Regions from separate parts of the Geodermatophilus sp. URMC 64 genome, predicted to be linked through region 2. Evidence: riboswitches for the same ligand, from Rfam matches in the RefSeq annotation. Region 2 holds a riboswitch; the other holds the start of a gene.
The links. A riboswitch is a leader RNA that binds a small molecule or an ion and turns the genes downstream of it on or off. The one in region 2 is predicted to bind cyclic di-AMP.
Positions count from the first base shown of each region.

Region 1: it holds a riboswitch for cyclic di-AMP, as region 2 does, so the genes downstream of both, ACWIYF_RS12960 (hypothetical protein) here and ACWIYF_RS09975 (LysM peptidoglycan-binding domain-containing protein) in region 2, are expected to answer to the same signal.

Region 1 is NZ_CP199955.1:2,643,440-2,650,646, reverse strand. It holds gene ACWIYF_RS12985 (FAD-dependent monooxygenase) at 1-1,407, shown strand, start outside; gene ACWIYF_RS12980 (cupin domain-containing protein) at 1,421-2,626, shown strand; gene fahA (fumarylacetoacetase) at 2,623-3,816, shown strand; gene ACWIYF_RS12970 (IclR family transcriptional regulator) at 3,813-4,493, shown strand; gene ACWIYF_RS12965 (VOC family protein) at 4,567-4,941, shown strand; gene ACWIYF_RS12960 (hypothetical protein) at 4,948-5,799, opposite strand; cyclic di-AMP (ydaO/yuaA leader) riboswitch at 6,056-6,226, opposite strand; gene ACWIYF_RS12955 (bifunctional 3'-5' exonuclease/DNA polymerase) at 6,383-7,207, opposite strand, start outside.
Region 2 is NZ_CP199955.1:2,017,788-2,024,994, forward strand. It holds gene ACWIYF_RS09960 (alpha/beta fold hydrolase) at 1-111, opposite strand, end outside; gene ACWIYF_RS09965 (dihydrofolate reductase family protein) at 145-879, opposite strand; gene treZ (malto-oligosyltrehalose trehalohydrolase) at 881-2,635, opposite strand; gene ACWIYF_RS09975 (LysM peptidoglycan-binding domain-containing protein) at 2,802-3,374, opposite strand; cyclic di-AMP (ydaO/yuaA leader) riboswitch at 3,375-3,535, opposite strand; gene ACWIYF_RS09980 (ABC transporter permease) at 3,861-4,259, shown strand; gene treY (malto-oligosyltrehalose synthase) at 4,256-6,586, opposite strand; gene glgX (glycogen debranching protein GlgX) at 6,583-7,207, opposite strand, start outside.

The sequences.
Region 1 (7,207 bases), 630 kb from region 2:
ACCTTCCACCGCGACGCCGAGCTGTTCAGCTTCACCTTCGCCGACCGCGGCCGCTCGCCGTTCCCGCCGTTCGTGAACATCTCGCAGTGCGAGACCGAGGCGCTGCTCGACGAGCGGATCGCCGCCGAGCCCCGGATCGACGTCCGGTGGGGGCACCGGGTCACGGGCATCGAGCAGGACGGGACCGGGGTCACGGTCATCTGCGCGAACGGGGCCACCGTCCGCGGCTCGTACGCCGTCGCCTGCCCCGGCCCGCGCAGCGACGACATCCGGTCGATGCTGGGGCTGACCTTCCCCGGTGAGTCGTTCGAGGACTACTTCCTCATCTGCGACATCCGCACCGACCTGCCGGGGTGGGAGACCGAGCGGCGGTTCTACTTCGACCCCGAGTGGAACCCCGGCCGGCAGGTGCTCATCCACCCGTGCCCGGACTCCACGTTCCGGATCGACTGGCAGGTGCCGCCGGACTTCGACCTCGCGGCCGAGGAGGCTTCTGGTTCCCTGGACCGGCGGATCCGCCAGGTGATCGGCGAGCGCGACTACGAGATCGTGTGGAAGTCGGTCTACCGGTTCCACTCGCGGGTGGTCGACCGGATGCGGGTCGGCCGGGTGCTGGTCGCCGGCGACGCCGCGCACCTGGTCGCGCCGTTCGGCGCGCGCGGGCTGAACTCCGGCGTGCTCGACGCGGAGAACGCCGCCTGGAAGATCGCGTTCGTGCTGCGCGGCTGGGCGCCGGAGTCGCTGCTGGAGAGCTACCACGACGAGCGGCACGCCGCGGCACTGGAGAACATCGAGGTCACCACCGCGACCATGCGCTTCCTCGTCCCGGGCACCGAGGAGGAGGCCCGCCATCGCCGCGACGTCCTGCAGCGTGCCGCGACCGACCCCGCGGCCCGGGCGGAGGTGAACTCCGGCCGGCTCGCGGAGCCGTTCTGGTACGTCGACTCCCCGCTCACCACCCCCGACGAGCGGCGCCCGTTCCCCGGCCGGCCGGCCCGCGGCGACGTCCCCGTGCCCGCGCCGGGCGTGCTCGTCCCCGACTGCCCGGTCACCGTGCCCGGCCGGCCGGACGTCGTCCGGCTGCGCCAGCTCGCCCGCGAGGGCATCACCGTGCTGGTCGGGGACGACGCGGCGCTCCCCCAGGCGCTGCCGGCGGATGTGCCGGTCGCCGTGCACCGCATCCGCGACCTCGACCCGACCCCCGTGCTGCGCGAGGCCCTCGGCGCCCGCGCCGACGAGATCTGGGTGCTGCGGCCCGACGCCCACGTGGCCGCCGTGCTCACCCGCTCCGCCGACGTCGCCCCCGCGGTGTCCCGGCTGCTCGCCCACGAAGGACCCCCGTGCCCCCCGCCCCTCGCGAGCTCGCGGCGGGACCCTGCACGGGGGCCGCAAGTCCCGGTTTCCTGAAGGAGGCACTTCCATGGCGTTCTACCGGCAGGCGGGCGAGGTCCCGCCGAAGCGGCACACCCAGTTCCGCCGTCCCGACGGCAAGCTCTACTCCGAGGAGCTGGTCGGCGAGGAGGGCTTCTCCTCGGACTCCTCGCTGCTCTACCACTCCGGGGTGCCGTCGGCGATCGTCGACGCCCGGCCGTGGGAGCTGCCCGACCAGTCCCTGACGCCGAACGCGCCGCTGGTGCCCCGGCACCTGAAGCTGCACGACCTGTTCCCCGGCGAGGAGCACAAGGCCACCGACGCGGTGACCGGGCGCCGGCTGGTGCTGGGCAACGGCGACGTGCGCATCTCCTACGCGGTCTCCTCGGCGACCTCGCCGTACTACCGCAACGCGACCGGGGACGAGTGCGTCTACGTCGAGCGCGGCAGCGCCACCGTCGAGACGACGTTCGGCGCGCTGACGGTGGGGCAGGGCGACTACGTGATCCTGCCGCGCACCACCACGCACCGCTGGATCCCGACCGGGGACGAGCCGCTGCGCACCTACGCGATCGAGGCCAACTCCCACATCGCCCCGCCCAAGCGCTACCTGTCCCGCTACGGGCAGTTCCTCGAGCACGCGCCGTACTGCGAGCGCGACCTGCGGGCGCCGGCCGAGCCGCTGCTCGGCGAGGGCGGCGACGTCGAGGTCTACGTCAAGCACCGCGGCCCCGGCCCCGGCGGGCTGGCCGGCACCGTGCACGTCGTGCCGGAGCACCCGTTCGACGTCGTCGGCTGGGACGGCTGCCTCTACCCCTACGCGTTCAACATCGCCGACTTCGAGCCGATCACCGGCCGGGTGCACCAGCCGCCGCCGGTGCACCAGGTCTTCGAGGGCCACAACTTCGTGATCTGCAACTTCGTGCCCCGCAAGGTCGACTACCACCCGCTGGCGGTGCCGGTGCCCTACTACCACTCCAACGTCGACTCCGACGAGGTCATGTTCTACGTCGACGGCGACTACGAGGCGCGCAAGGGCTCGGGTATCGGCAAGGGCTCGATCTCGCTGCACCCGGGCGGGCACTCCCACGGCCCGCAGCCCGGCGCGGTCGAGGGCGCGCTCGGGGTGGAGTTCTTCGACGAGCTCGCCGTCATGGTCGACACCTTCCGCCCGCTGGACCTCGGGGAGGCCGGCACCGCCGCCGACGACGGGAAGTACGCCTGGACCTGGTCCGGCCGGGGGCCGAACACGTGACCTGGCTGGACCTGCCGGCCGACACCGGCTTCGGCCTCGCCAACCTGCCCTACGGGATCTTCTCCAGTCGGGGCGGCCCGCGGCGCACCGGCATCGCGGTCGGCGACCTCGTCCTGGACCTGGCCGGCGTGACCGAGGACCCGGTGCACCGCACCGGGTCGCTCAACGAGTTCCTGGCGCTCGGCCCGCGGGCCTGGCGGGACCTGCGCGCGCAGGTCACCGCGTGGCTGACCGACCCCTCGCACCGGCGCGTGATCGAGCCGCACCTGCTGCCGCGCGCCGAGGTCACGCTGCACCTGCCGGTCGAGGTCGCCGACTACGTCGACTTCTACAGCTCCCAGCACCACGCGGAGAACCTCGGCCGGATGTTCCGCCCGGACTCGGCGGCGCTGACCCCGAACTGGAAGCACCTGCCGATCGGCTACCACGGCCGCGCCGGCACGGTCGCCGTCTCCGGGACCCCCGTCGTCCGGCCCTCCGGGCAGCGCAAGGCACCGACCGACGACGCGCCCACCTTCGGGCCGTCGCAGCGGCTGGACATCGAGGCCGAGGTCGGCTTCGTCGTCGGCACGCCGTCCGCGCTGGGCACCCCGGTGCCGCTCGGGGACGTCGCCGAGCACGTCTTCGGCGTCTGCCTGGTCAACGACTGGTCGGCGCGGGACCTGCAGGCCTGGGAGTACGTGCCCCTGGGGCCGTTCCTCGGCAAATCGTTCCTCACCTCGGTCTCGCCGTGGGTGGTACCGCTGGCCGCGCTGGAGGCGGCGCGGGTGCGCCCGCCGGCCCGCGACGTGCCGCTGCTGCCCTACCTCGACGACGCCGACACCGAGCCGTGGGGCCTGGACATCACCCTCGAGGTGCGGCTCAACGGCGAGCTGGTCAGCTGCCCGCCGTTCGCCGGGATGTACTGGACGCCGGCCCAGCAACTGGCGCACATGACCGTCAACGGCGCCAGCCTGCGCACCGGCGACCTGTTCGCCTCCGGCACCGTCAGCGGCCCGGCGAAGGACCAGCGCGGCTCGTTCATCGAGCTGTCCTGGGGCGGGCAGGAGCCGGTGACGCTGTCCGACGGCTCGACGCACACCTTCCTCGAGGACGGCGACGTCGTCACGATCACCGCCACCGCTCCCGGCAGGGACGGAGCACGCCTCGCGTTCGGTGAGGTCACCGGCCGGATCGAGGCGGCGCGATGACCGAGAGCGCACCGCAGTCCCAGACGCTCGACCGCGGCCTGCGGATCCTCGAGCACCTCGCGAGCGTGAGCGCGCCGCAGCCGATCGTGGAGATCGCCTCCTCCGTCGGTCTGCACCGCTCGATCGCCTACCGGCTGCTGCGGACGCTGGAGGACCACCAGCTCGTCGAGCGGGACCCCGCCGGGCACTACTGGCTCGGCCTCGGCATCGCCGCGCTCGGCCGGGGCGTGCGGACCGACCTGCAGGCCGCGGCGCTCCCCCGGCTCAACGCCCTGGTCGCCGACCTGGGCATGACCGCCTTCCTCGTCATCCGCTCCGGCGACGAGGCGGTGACCGTCGCGAGCGTGGAGCCGCAGGACACCGCGGCGCACGTCGTCTACCGGCCCGGCACCCGGCACCCGGTGGGCCGCGGCGCCCCCGGTCTCGCGCTGCTGATGCCCGAGCCGCCGTCCCCGGACGACCGGGAGGCGCTGCGGGAGGCCCGGCGGGTCGGCTGGGCGAGCTCCCACGGCGAGGTGATCGCCGGGCTGCGCTCCGTCGCCGCCCCGGTGCTCGGCCCCGACGGCGGGGCCCGCGCCGCGCTGGCGGTCGTGTTCGTGGACGAGAACGCCGACGTCGCGAAGGTCGGGTCCGCGGTGTCCGAGGCGGCGGCGAAGGTGGCCGCCGCCGTCCGCTGAGCCGACCGCTCCCGGAACGGCCCCGGACGTGCTTGGCTGCTCGCCGTCGCACGGCCGTCGGAGGGAGCCGCAGATGCCCGTCCAGCTCAACCACACCATCGTCGCCGCCCGCGACCGGCACGAGTCGGCCGCCTTCCTCGCCGACCTGCTGGGCCGCAAGCCGCCGACCGACTTCGGCCCGTTCGCGGTCGTCGAGCTCGACAACGGCGTCTCGCTCGACTTCCAGGACGACGAGGTCGCCCAGCCGCGGCACTACGCGTTCCTGGTCTCCGAGGAGGAGTTCGACGAGATCTTCGGGCGGATCCGGGCCCGCGGCCTGGACCACTGGGCCGATCCGTTCGAGCGGCACCCGGGCGAGATCAACACCAACGACGGCGGCCGGGGCGTGTACTGGAAGGACCCGAACGGCCACATGCTGGAGATCATCACGCGGCCGTACGGGGGCTGACCCGTCCTAGCGGTAGTTCACGTGGACGTGGTCCATGTGGTTGGCCGTGGCGCTCCCCCGGTCGGACATGCCCTCCCAGGAGCCGCCCGGCGACTGCAGGATCCGCTGCCGGTAGATGAGGTACTCCACGCCCAGCTCGTCCCAGTGGTCGATGTGGTACTGGACGATCGCGTTCCCGAGGGCGGTGTCGGACAGCACCATGTAGTCCAGCGCCAGACCGGACGGGTGCCCGTGCGGGTCGGTCGCGCTGGGCCGGGTGCCGCCGAGGGTGATGTCGCCGGCGCCGGGCACGTTGGAGACGACCGCGTTCGCCGCGGCCTGCACCTGCGGCTTCACGCTGCCCGCGGTGTTGGAGATGTGCGCGGTCGCGGTGACCGCGGTCCCGGCGACCTCCTGGGCCGGCTCCGGGGCGATGGCCGGGGCAGCGGCGGCCCGGGCCTGGGCCTGGGCCTCGGCGGCGGCCTTGGCCTTGGCCTCCGCCTCGGCGCGGGCCTTGGCCTCGGCCTCGGCCTTCTGCCGGTCGAGCTCGGCCTGGTCGGCGGCCGCCTGCGCCTGCTGCGCGGCGGTCTGCTCGGCCTCGCGGGTGCTGCGGCTGGCGGCGAGGTCCTCGAGCGGCTGCAGGTCCTCGGCGGGGGCGACCGCGCCCGACTGGGCGCTCAGGCCGAGTTCCTGGGCGACGCTGACCGACTCCGACGTCCCGGCCTCGGCCTGGGCGGCCGGGTCGGCGCCGAACAGGACGTTGACCATGAGCGCGCCGGCCGTGGCGACGCCCAGGTACAGCCCGGGACGGCGGACGGCGGCGGGCGGGAGCCGGCGCGCGCGGCGGGCCCGGCCGGAGGTGGTGGTGCGGGTGTCCATGGGGAGGGGTGCTCCGAGAGGTACGGGCGCAGCGGCGCAGGGGCGCACTGCGAGGGGATGCGGGCAGGGCGGCGCGGGCGCACCAGGAAGCGGCTGGTCAGCCGGTCGAGCGAGGGTGCTCGGGGTGGTGGGCCTGCGCGGGCGGCGTCAAGGGGGGCCGCCGACGATCAGATCCGCGGGCGCACCCGGATCCGGCGGTACCGGGCCGTGCGGGGTCGGGCAGCAGGGCAAGCGCGCACCATCGGGGCGGCTCTCCGTTTCTTCCGTCAGCCGCCTACCGAGTTAGCTGACGGGTTCGGGCGGGAAGCAGCCCTACCGCCGGTGGACGCAGAGCGACCACGGGCAGGATTCACCCCAGTACTGCGGTGGGTCCCCGGCTCGCCCGTTGCTCGTGGCCGAACGGTGGGCGACTCGGCGGCGTCCGCTCGGACTCCCCGGGTGGGGACGTGATGACCGACCGGACCTCTTCACCGTAGAGCCGTTATGCAGTCGTGACAATCAGGGGCCGTCGATTCGTCGGGTGATGCACGTCGCGGCTTACCGCCTTGACGGCGGAAGCGTGCTACGGCCTGCCGATCCGGGGTCAGCCGGCGTCGGCCCACGACGCGACGACGGCGACGTCGAGCGGGAAGTCGACCGGGAAGTCGCCGAACAGCAGCCGGCCGGCCGTCGCCGCGGCGCCGCGGACCGCGTCGACGACGTCCGGCGCCAGGTGCTCGGGCGTGTGGACGACGACCTCGTCGTGCAGGAAGAACACCAGGTGCGGCCGCTCCTCGACCCGGCCGGCGCCGCCGAGCCGCCACAGCCGGTTGCGCAGGTCGGCCAGCCAGCACAGGGCCCACTCCGCCGCCGTCCCCTGGACGACGAAGTTGCGGGTGAACCGCCCCCACGCGCGGCGGGAGCGGTCCCGCTCCTCCCGGGAGCCGCCCTCGTCGGGCGGTTCCCCGAGCTCGACGGCGCGCTCGGCCCACCCACCGGTCGGCGCCGGCGACCCCCGGCCGAGCAGGGTGTGCACCACCGCGCCGCGCTCCCCCGCCCGGGCGGCCTCCTCCACCAGCCCGATCGCCCGCGGGTACCGGCGGGCCAGCCGCGGCATCATCCGGCCGCTCTCGCCCCGGGTGCCGCCGTACATGGCCCCCAGCACGCCGAGCTTCGCCTCCGCGCGCGAGGCGACGGCGCCGGCGGCCACCATGCCCTCGTACAGGTCGGTGGAGCGCGCTGCCTCGGCCAGCGCCGCATCCGCGCTCATACCGGCGAGCACCCGCGGCTCCAGCTGGGCGACGTCCGCGACCACGAACCGCCAGCCGTCGTCCGCGATCGCCGCCGGGCGCACCTGGATCGGCACCGACAGCGCTCCCCCGCCGTTGGACGCCCACCGCCCGGTCACCACGCCGCCCGGCACGAAGTA
Region 2 (7,207 bases):
GAGGTGGGTCAGCCAGCCGGACACGTGGACCAGGGCGGGGCCGGAACCCACGCGGGCGTAGGCGATCGGGCTGCCGTCCGGGAGCCGCACCCGCGCGATGCGCTGGTCCACCCCCCGGATTCTGCCTCCGCGAGGCCGGAGCGATCAGTCCCGTCGGACCCCGTACCGGGTGAAGAGCATGCCGTCCTCCTCGAGCACCTGGGTGAGGCGGAGCCGGACGACGTCGTGCAGGGGCTCGTCCCCGACCAGCCGCACCTCGCCGCCCACCAGGGCGGGGGAGATCGACAGGTCGAGCTCGTCGACCACCCCCGCGGCCAGCGCACTGCGCAGCAGCTGGGGACCGCCCTCGCAGGTGATCTCCGCGAGGCCGCGCTCGACCAGCCGGTCGACGGCCGTCGGCAGGTCGACGTCGTCCTCCCCGCAGACCAGCACCTGCATGCCGGCGGCGGCCAGCGCGGCGCGGCGGTCGGCGTCCGCGGCCTCGCAGGTGAGGACCAGGGTGGGGGAGGAGCCGCCGGCCAGCGGGCTCTGCGGGCTCAGGGACGCCCGGCGGGTGACCACCGCGATCGGCGCGGTGCCCTTCCGGCCGAGCCCGAGCCGCAGCCGCCCCACCGCGGAGTCGTCGGACATCGGGCCGTAGCCCTCGGCGATCGCGGTGCCGGCGCCGACCAGGACGACGTCGGCCAGCGCGCGCAGCATCCGGAACACCCGCAGGTCGCCCGGCGACTGCAGGCCCCGGCTGCGCCCGGAGACGGTGGTCGCGCCGTCGAGCGAGGCGATGAAGTTGACCCGCAGGAACCGCCCCGCCGGGGCCTGGTAGGCCGCCGCCAGGCTCGCGTCGTCGTCGAGGTCCCGGACGTCGGGGAACAGGGCCCGCATGTCAGCGGGTGGTCAGGACGGCGGCGGTCTCCGCGGGCAGGGTCACCGTCTCCCGGTCCAGCCGGGGCTGCTCGCCGGTGCTGAACAGCACGCCGGTGGCCGGGCGGTCGAGGTCCAGCTCGCGGGGTGCGTCGGCGAAGTTGGCGACGACGCGCAGCGACCCGCGGGTGACGGCGATCCAGCGGTCGTCGTCGTCCCAGCTGACCGCCATCGCGGCGAGGTCGGGGTCGACGAGCTCCGGGTGGGCTTTTCTCAGAGCCAGTAGCGCACGATGCGTCTCCAGCACCCGCGCGTGCGGCTCCTTGGCCGGCTCGGCCCAGTCGAGCTTGGAGCGGGTGAACGTCTCGGGGTCCTGCGGGTCGGGGACGACGGCGGCGTCCCAGCCGTGCTCGGCGAACTCCCCGATGCGGCCCTCGGCCGTCGCCTTGCCCAGCTCGGGCTCCGGATGGCTGGTGAAGAACTGCCAGGGCGTCGTCGCCCCCCACTCCTCGCCCATGAAGAGCATCGGCGTGAACGGGCTGGTCAGCACGATCGTGGCGCCGACGGCGAGCAGGTCGGGGGAGAGGGAGGCCGAGATCCGGTCGCCGACCGCCCGGTTGCCGATCTGGTCGTGGTCCTGCAGGTAGCCGAGGAACTTCCAGCCGGGCAGCAGGGCGGTGTCGACCGGGCGGCCGTGGTGCCGCCGCCGGAAGCTCGACCACGCGCCGTCGTGGAAGAAGGCGCCGGTCAGCGTCTTGGCCAGGCCGGACAGGCCCGCCTCGGCGAAGTCGGCGTAGTAGCCCTGCCCCTCGCCGGTCAGCGACGCGTGCAGCGCGTGGTGGAAGTCGTCGCTCCACTGCGCGGTCAGCCCCAGCCCGCCGGCCACCCGCGGGGTGACCATCCGCGGGTCGTTGAGGTCGCTCTCGGCGATCAGCGTCAGCGGCCGGCCGACGGCGACCGACAGCTTGTCGACCTCCTGCGCCATCTCCTCGAGCACGTGCGTGGCCCGCTCGTCGACCAGCGCGTGGACGGCGTCGAGCCGCAGTCCGTCGACGTGCATGTCGCGCAGCCACATGAGCGCGTTGTCGATGACGTAGCGGCGGACCTCGTCGGAGTCCGGGCCGGACAGGTTGATCGAGCTGCCCCACGTGTTGGCGCCGCCCGAGGCGTTGATGGGGAAGAACTCCGGCAGGTAGTTCCCCGACGGGCCCAGGTGGTTGTAGACGACGTCCTGGATCACGCCGAGGCCGCGCTGGTGGCAGGCGTCGACGAACCGCTGGTAGGCCGCCGGGCCGCCGTAGGTCTCCTGCACGGCGTACCAGAGCACGCCGTCGTAGCCCCAGTTGTGCGGACCGTTGAACGCGTTGACCGGCAGCAGTTCGATGAAGTCGACGCCGAGGTCGACCAGGTGGCCGAGCTTGTCGATCGCGGCGTCCAGGGTGCCCTCGGGGGTGAACGTGCCGACGTGCAGCTCGTAGACCACGCCGCCGGCCAGCGGCCGCCCCGTCCACGCGGTGTCGCCCCACGAGTGGGCGGCCGGGTCGAAGCGGCGGGACAGGCCGTGCACGCTGTCGGGCTGGCGACGCGAGCGCGGGTCCGGGCGGGGGCTGTCGTTGTCGTCCAGCAGGAAACCGTAGTCCGCCTCCGGGGAGGCCTCGACCTCCGCGCGCCACCAGCCGTCGTCGTCCCGGCTCATGTCGTGGACGGCGCCGTCGACCTGGAGCCGCACGCGTTCCGGCAGCGGTGCCCAGACGGCGAACTCGACGGGGTCGGGCATGGAGGAGCCTTCCTTCCGGCAGGGGGAGCGCAGCCACTATGCCCGGGCGCCGTCGGCTCAACCGTCGAAGGACCCGGATGGCGACGCTGCCCGAGCCCGCCCCCGACGTGCGGGAGCCGGGCCGGGGAACGCCACCCCGGCCCGGCTCCGTCGCCCGGTCCTCCCGTCAGACGTGCAGGCGCTGGCCCACGTAGATCATGTTCGGGTTGCCGACGGTGCTCCGGTTCTGCGCCCAGAGCGCGCGCCAGCTGATCCCGTGCGCCCGGGCGATCTTCGCGAGGGTGTCACCGCTCTTCACCACGTAGCTGCCACCCGACGCGTGGGACGACCCCGACGACGCCTGCGGGGCCGGCGCAGGTGCGGCGGCCGCCGGTGTGGAGCCGCCCCGCAGGTGCCGCCCGCAGACCGGCCACGCGCCGATGCCCTGCCCCGCGAGGGTCCGTTCGGCGACGGCGATCTGCTGCGCCGGTGTGGCCAGGTCGGCCCGGGCGGCGTAGGCGCCACCGCCGTAGGCCAGCCAGGTGGAGCGGCTGAACTGCAGCCCGCCGTAGTAGCCGTTGCCGGTGTTGATGTGCCAGTTCCCCCCGGACTCGCACTGCGCGACGCCGCTCCAGTCGTGCTCTGCGGCGGACGCCGGCGCGGCGAGGGCGACGCCCCCGACCGCGGTGCCCAGGGCGAGCGCAGCGCCGCACAGCAGGCGGCGGACATGGCGGTACCCGGGCAGGACGTGCTGGGACATGGATCCTCCGATCCCCGCCGGCGAGGTGAGCTGTCGGGTTCGGGCGATCGGTGTGCCCGGCCGCCGGGAGGCGGCTTCACCCCGAGACGCAGCGCGTGCGTCAGATGTGGTTCCCCCGCCCCCGTCCGTGGGCTGATCCGAGGGACAGGCGGCCGGTGGACGGGGTTGGGCGGGCCGGCGCCTGGAGCCCGGCCGAGGGAGGCCCGGGCACGCGCCGAACCGTATGGAGGGCCCTCCCGTGCGGCTCTCCGGACCATGCAGTTCCCGGGCGTGGCGTCGGTGTTTCGCCGACGCGCCGTCGCCGGTCCTGCGCACCGCACTCGCGCCGCGACGCACCGTTGCGGTGCGGGTGCTTCCCGCCTCCGGGTGACCGGTCCGCGCGTCGCGGTGGAACGGGCCCCGCGAGCGGCTGCCGCCCGCTACCGTCCCGCCGACTCGGTACCACCGAGTACGGCCTTCTTCGGCCCGCCGACGCTCGAGCTGTGGATGCCCTCGCAGCAGGCCGACGAGGTGATCGCCACCGTCCAGAACGACCTCGGCCTGGCGCTGCCCGGCGTGGAGGTGCAGGCGTTCCGTCAGGACGCCGGCGTGCGCCGCAGCTTCGGGGCCACGTCCGCGCGGATCTTCTCCGCGGTGATGCTGGAGAGCGTCTGCGCCACCTTCGTCGCCGGCCTGGTGGCCGTCGGCGCCTCCGTCGTCCTCGTGCGCCAGCTCCCGCTGGAGCAGTGGCTCGGCAACGGCATCCCGCTCGCCGACACCCCCGGGTTCCCGGTGGCGGCGGCGATCGAGGGCCTGGTCGCCGCCACCGCGGTCGGCGCGCTCGCCGGCCTGCTGCCCGCGATCATCGCCGTCCGCGCGAAGGTGATCGACGCGATCCGCTTCTAGTCCCGTACGAGGAGCGCAACCGGCAGGCGGGCGAGGACGTCGGCCAGCGGGGCGCCGGCGGCGTCGGAGACCGCCCGCGCCCCGGTGAACAGGTCCCGCCAGGCCCCGTTCGGCAGTTGCAGCGCCGTGTCGCCCCAGCCGCCGAGCGCCGCGAGCCCGACCGGCAGCCGGGTCGCCACGGACACCGCCCCGCCCCGGTCGAACGCGACGACGTGCCCCGAGGCGGACCCGGCGGCCTCGACCGGCCCGTAGCCGTCGAACCACTCCGGATGGTCGCGGCGGGCCCGCAGCGTGCGGGAGACCACCTGCAGCTTGGCCGCGCCGGTGTCGTCCACCTCGGGGACCTCGCCGCCGTCGAGGGCCGCCAGCAGCCGCCGGCGCAGGTCGTAGTCGACCGGCCGCCGGTTGTCCGGGTCCACGAGCGAGAGGTCCCACAGCTCGGTGCCCTGGTAGACGTCCGGGACGCCGGGCATGGTCAGCTGCAGCAGCTTCTGGGACAGCGAGTTCGACCGGCCGAAGCCGGTGATCCGCTCGACGAACTTGTGGATCCGCGCCGCCGTCGCCTCGTCGTCGTAGGCGGCGTCGACGAGCGCGTGCAGCTGCTCCTCGAACTCCTGCACCGGGTTCGTCCACGTGGTCGACGTCCCGGCCTCGCGGGCGGCCTTCTCCACATAGCCGTGCGCCCGCTCGCGCGAGAGCGGCCACGCGCCGACCAGGTTCTGCCACACCAGGTGCGCCAGCGGCCGGTCGCCCAGCGGGTGCCGCGACAGCAGGTACCGGACCAGGCTGGCCCACTCGGTCGGGAGCTCGGCGAGCACGGCCAGCCGGGCGCGGACGTCCTCGCTGCGCTTGGTGTCGTGCGTCGACAGCGTCGTCATCGACGCCGGCTTGCGCTCCAGCCGGCGCCGCTGCGCCTCGTGGAACTCCTCGACGGTGCTGCCGAACCGTGCCGGGTCGCCGCCGACCTCGTTGAGCGCCACGAACCGCGCCCACCGGTAGTAGGCGGAGTCCTCCACGCCCTTGGCCATGACCGGGCCGCTGGTCTGCTCGAACCGGGTGGCGGCCTCGGTGCCGGCCTGCGCGAGCACCGGGTGCAGCGCGTCGACGGCGGCGACCAGGTCGGGACGGCGGTCGCGGACCGCGGCCACCGCCACGTCGAGGTGCTCACGGCCGTCGGGCAGGTAGCTGCGGTAGACGCCGAACGTGGCGAGCAGCTCGGCCAGCGCCTCCCGGACCTGCTCGGCGTCCACGCCCGGCAGCTCGCCGATCACCCGCACCAGGCGCGCGACCTCCGAGCCGAGCATGCCGTCGGTGACCTCGCGCTTGCAGTCGTGCACCAGCTGCGCGTAGTCGACGGTCCGGCCCGCGAGCTCGGTGTCCAGCGCGGTCAGCGCCGCCTCGCCGGCCGGGTCGACCAGGACGTCGTCCACCTCGGCGAGCGCGTCGTAGCCGGTCGTCCCCGCGGTGGCCCAGCTCTCCGGCAGCTCCTCGCCGGGCTCGAGGATCTTCTCGACGACCGTCCACCGGTCGTCGGAGAGCCGGGCAAGTCGTTCCAGGTAGCCCTTGGGGTCGGCCAGGCCGTCCGGGTGGTCGATCCGCAGCCCGTCGACCGCGCCCTCCCGCACCAGCCGCAGCACCAGGTCGTGGGTGGCGTCGAAGATCGCCGGGTCCTCCACGCGCAGCCCGGCGAGGGTGTTGATCGCGAAGAACCGCCGGTAGTTCAGGTCGGTGTCGGCGCGCCGCCAGTCGACGAGCTCGTAGTGCTGGCGGTCGTGCACCTCCTGGGGAGTCCCGCCGTCCGTGCCGGGCGCGAGCGGGAAGCGGTTGTCGTAGTACCGCAGCTCGCCGTCGACGACCTCCAGCTTCTCGACGTCGTCCGCGGAGCCCAGAACGGGCAGGCGGACCCTGCCGCCGCCGAACTCCCAGTCGATGTCGAAGGCATCCGCATGGGCACTGGTGCGCCCGTTCTTCAGCACGTCCCACCACCAGGGCGCGGCGGCGGGATCGGCGACGCCCATGTGGTTGGGCACCAGATCGAGCACCAGCCCGAGGCCGCGCTCGTGCAGCGCGGCGACGAACCGGTCGAAACCCTCCCGCCCGCCGCGCGCCTCGTCGATGTGCGCGTGGTCGACGGTGTCGTAGCCGTGGTTGCTGCCCTCGGCCGAGCGCAGCAGGGGAGAGGCGTAGCCGTGCGTCACCCCGAGGTCGGCGAGGTAGCCGGCCACGGACGCGGCGTCGTCCAGCGTGAAACCGGCGTGGATCTGCAGCCGGTAGGTCGCCGTCGGCACGCTCCGGCGGCGCTCGACGTCGTCGGTCCCCTCGGTCACGGTGCCGCGCGCAGGACGACGGTGGCGCGGGCGGCGACGGTCACCGACTCACCGGGCTTGAGCTCGTCGGGCTCGAGCTCGCCGTGCTCGGCGGTGTCCAGCACGACCGTCCAGGCGGTGGCGTACTCGCTCGTCGGCAGGGAGAACTCCATCGGCTCGTGGTGCGCGTTGAAGGCCAGGTAGAAGCAGTCGTCGAGGATCGCCTCGCCGCGCTCGTCGGTCTCCCGGATGCCGTGGCCGTTGAGGTACATGGCCAGCGACTTGGCGAAGCCGGCATCCCAGTCCTCGTCGCTCATCAGGTCGCCCGCCGGCGTCAGCCAGGCGACGTCCGGCACGGGATCGCCCTCCGCGCGCCGCACCGGCCGGCCGGAGAGGAAGCGGCGCCGGCGGAACACCGGGTGGTCGGTGCGCAGCTTGATCACCTGCTTGGTGAACTCCAGCAGCTGCTCGTCGACGTCGTCCCAGTGGATCCAGGTGAGCTCGGAGTCCTGGGCGTAGCCGTTGTTGTTGCCCTGCTGGGTGCGGCCCATCTCGTCGCCGTGCAGCAGCATCGGCACGCCCTGGGACAGCATCAGCGAGGTCAGGAAGTTGCGCTGCTGCCGGGCGCGCAGGGCGAGCACC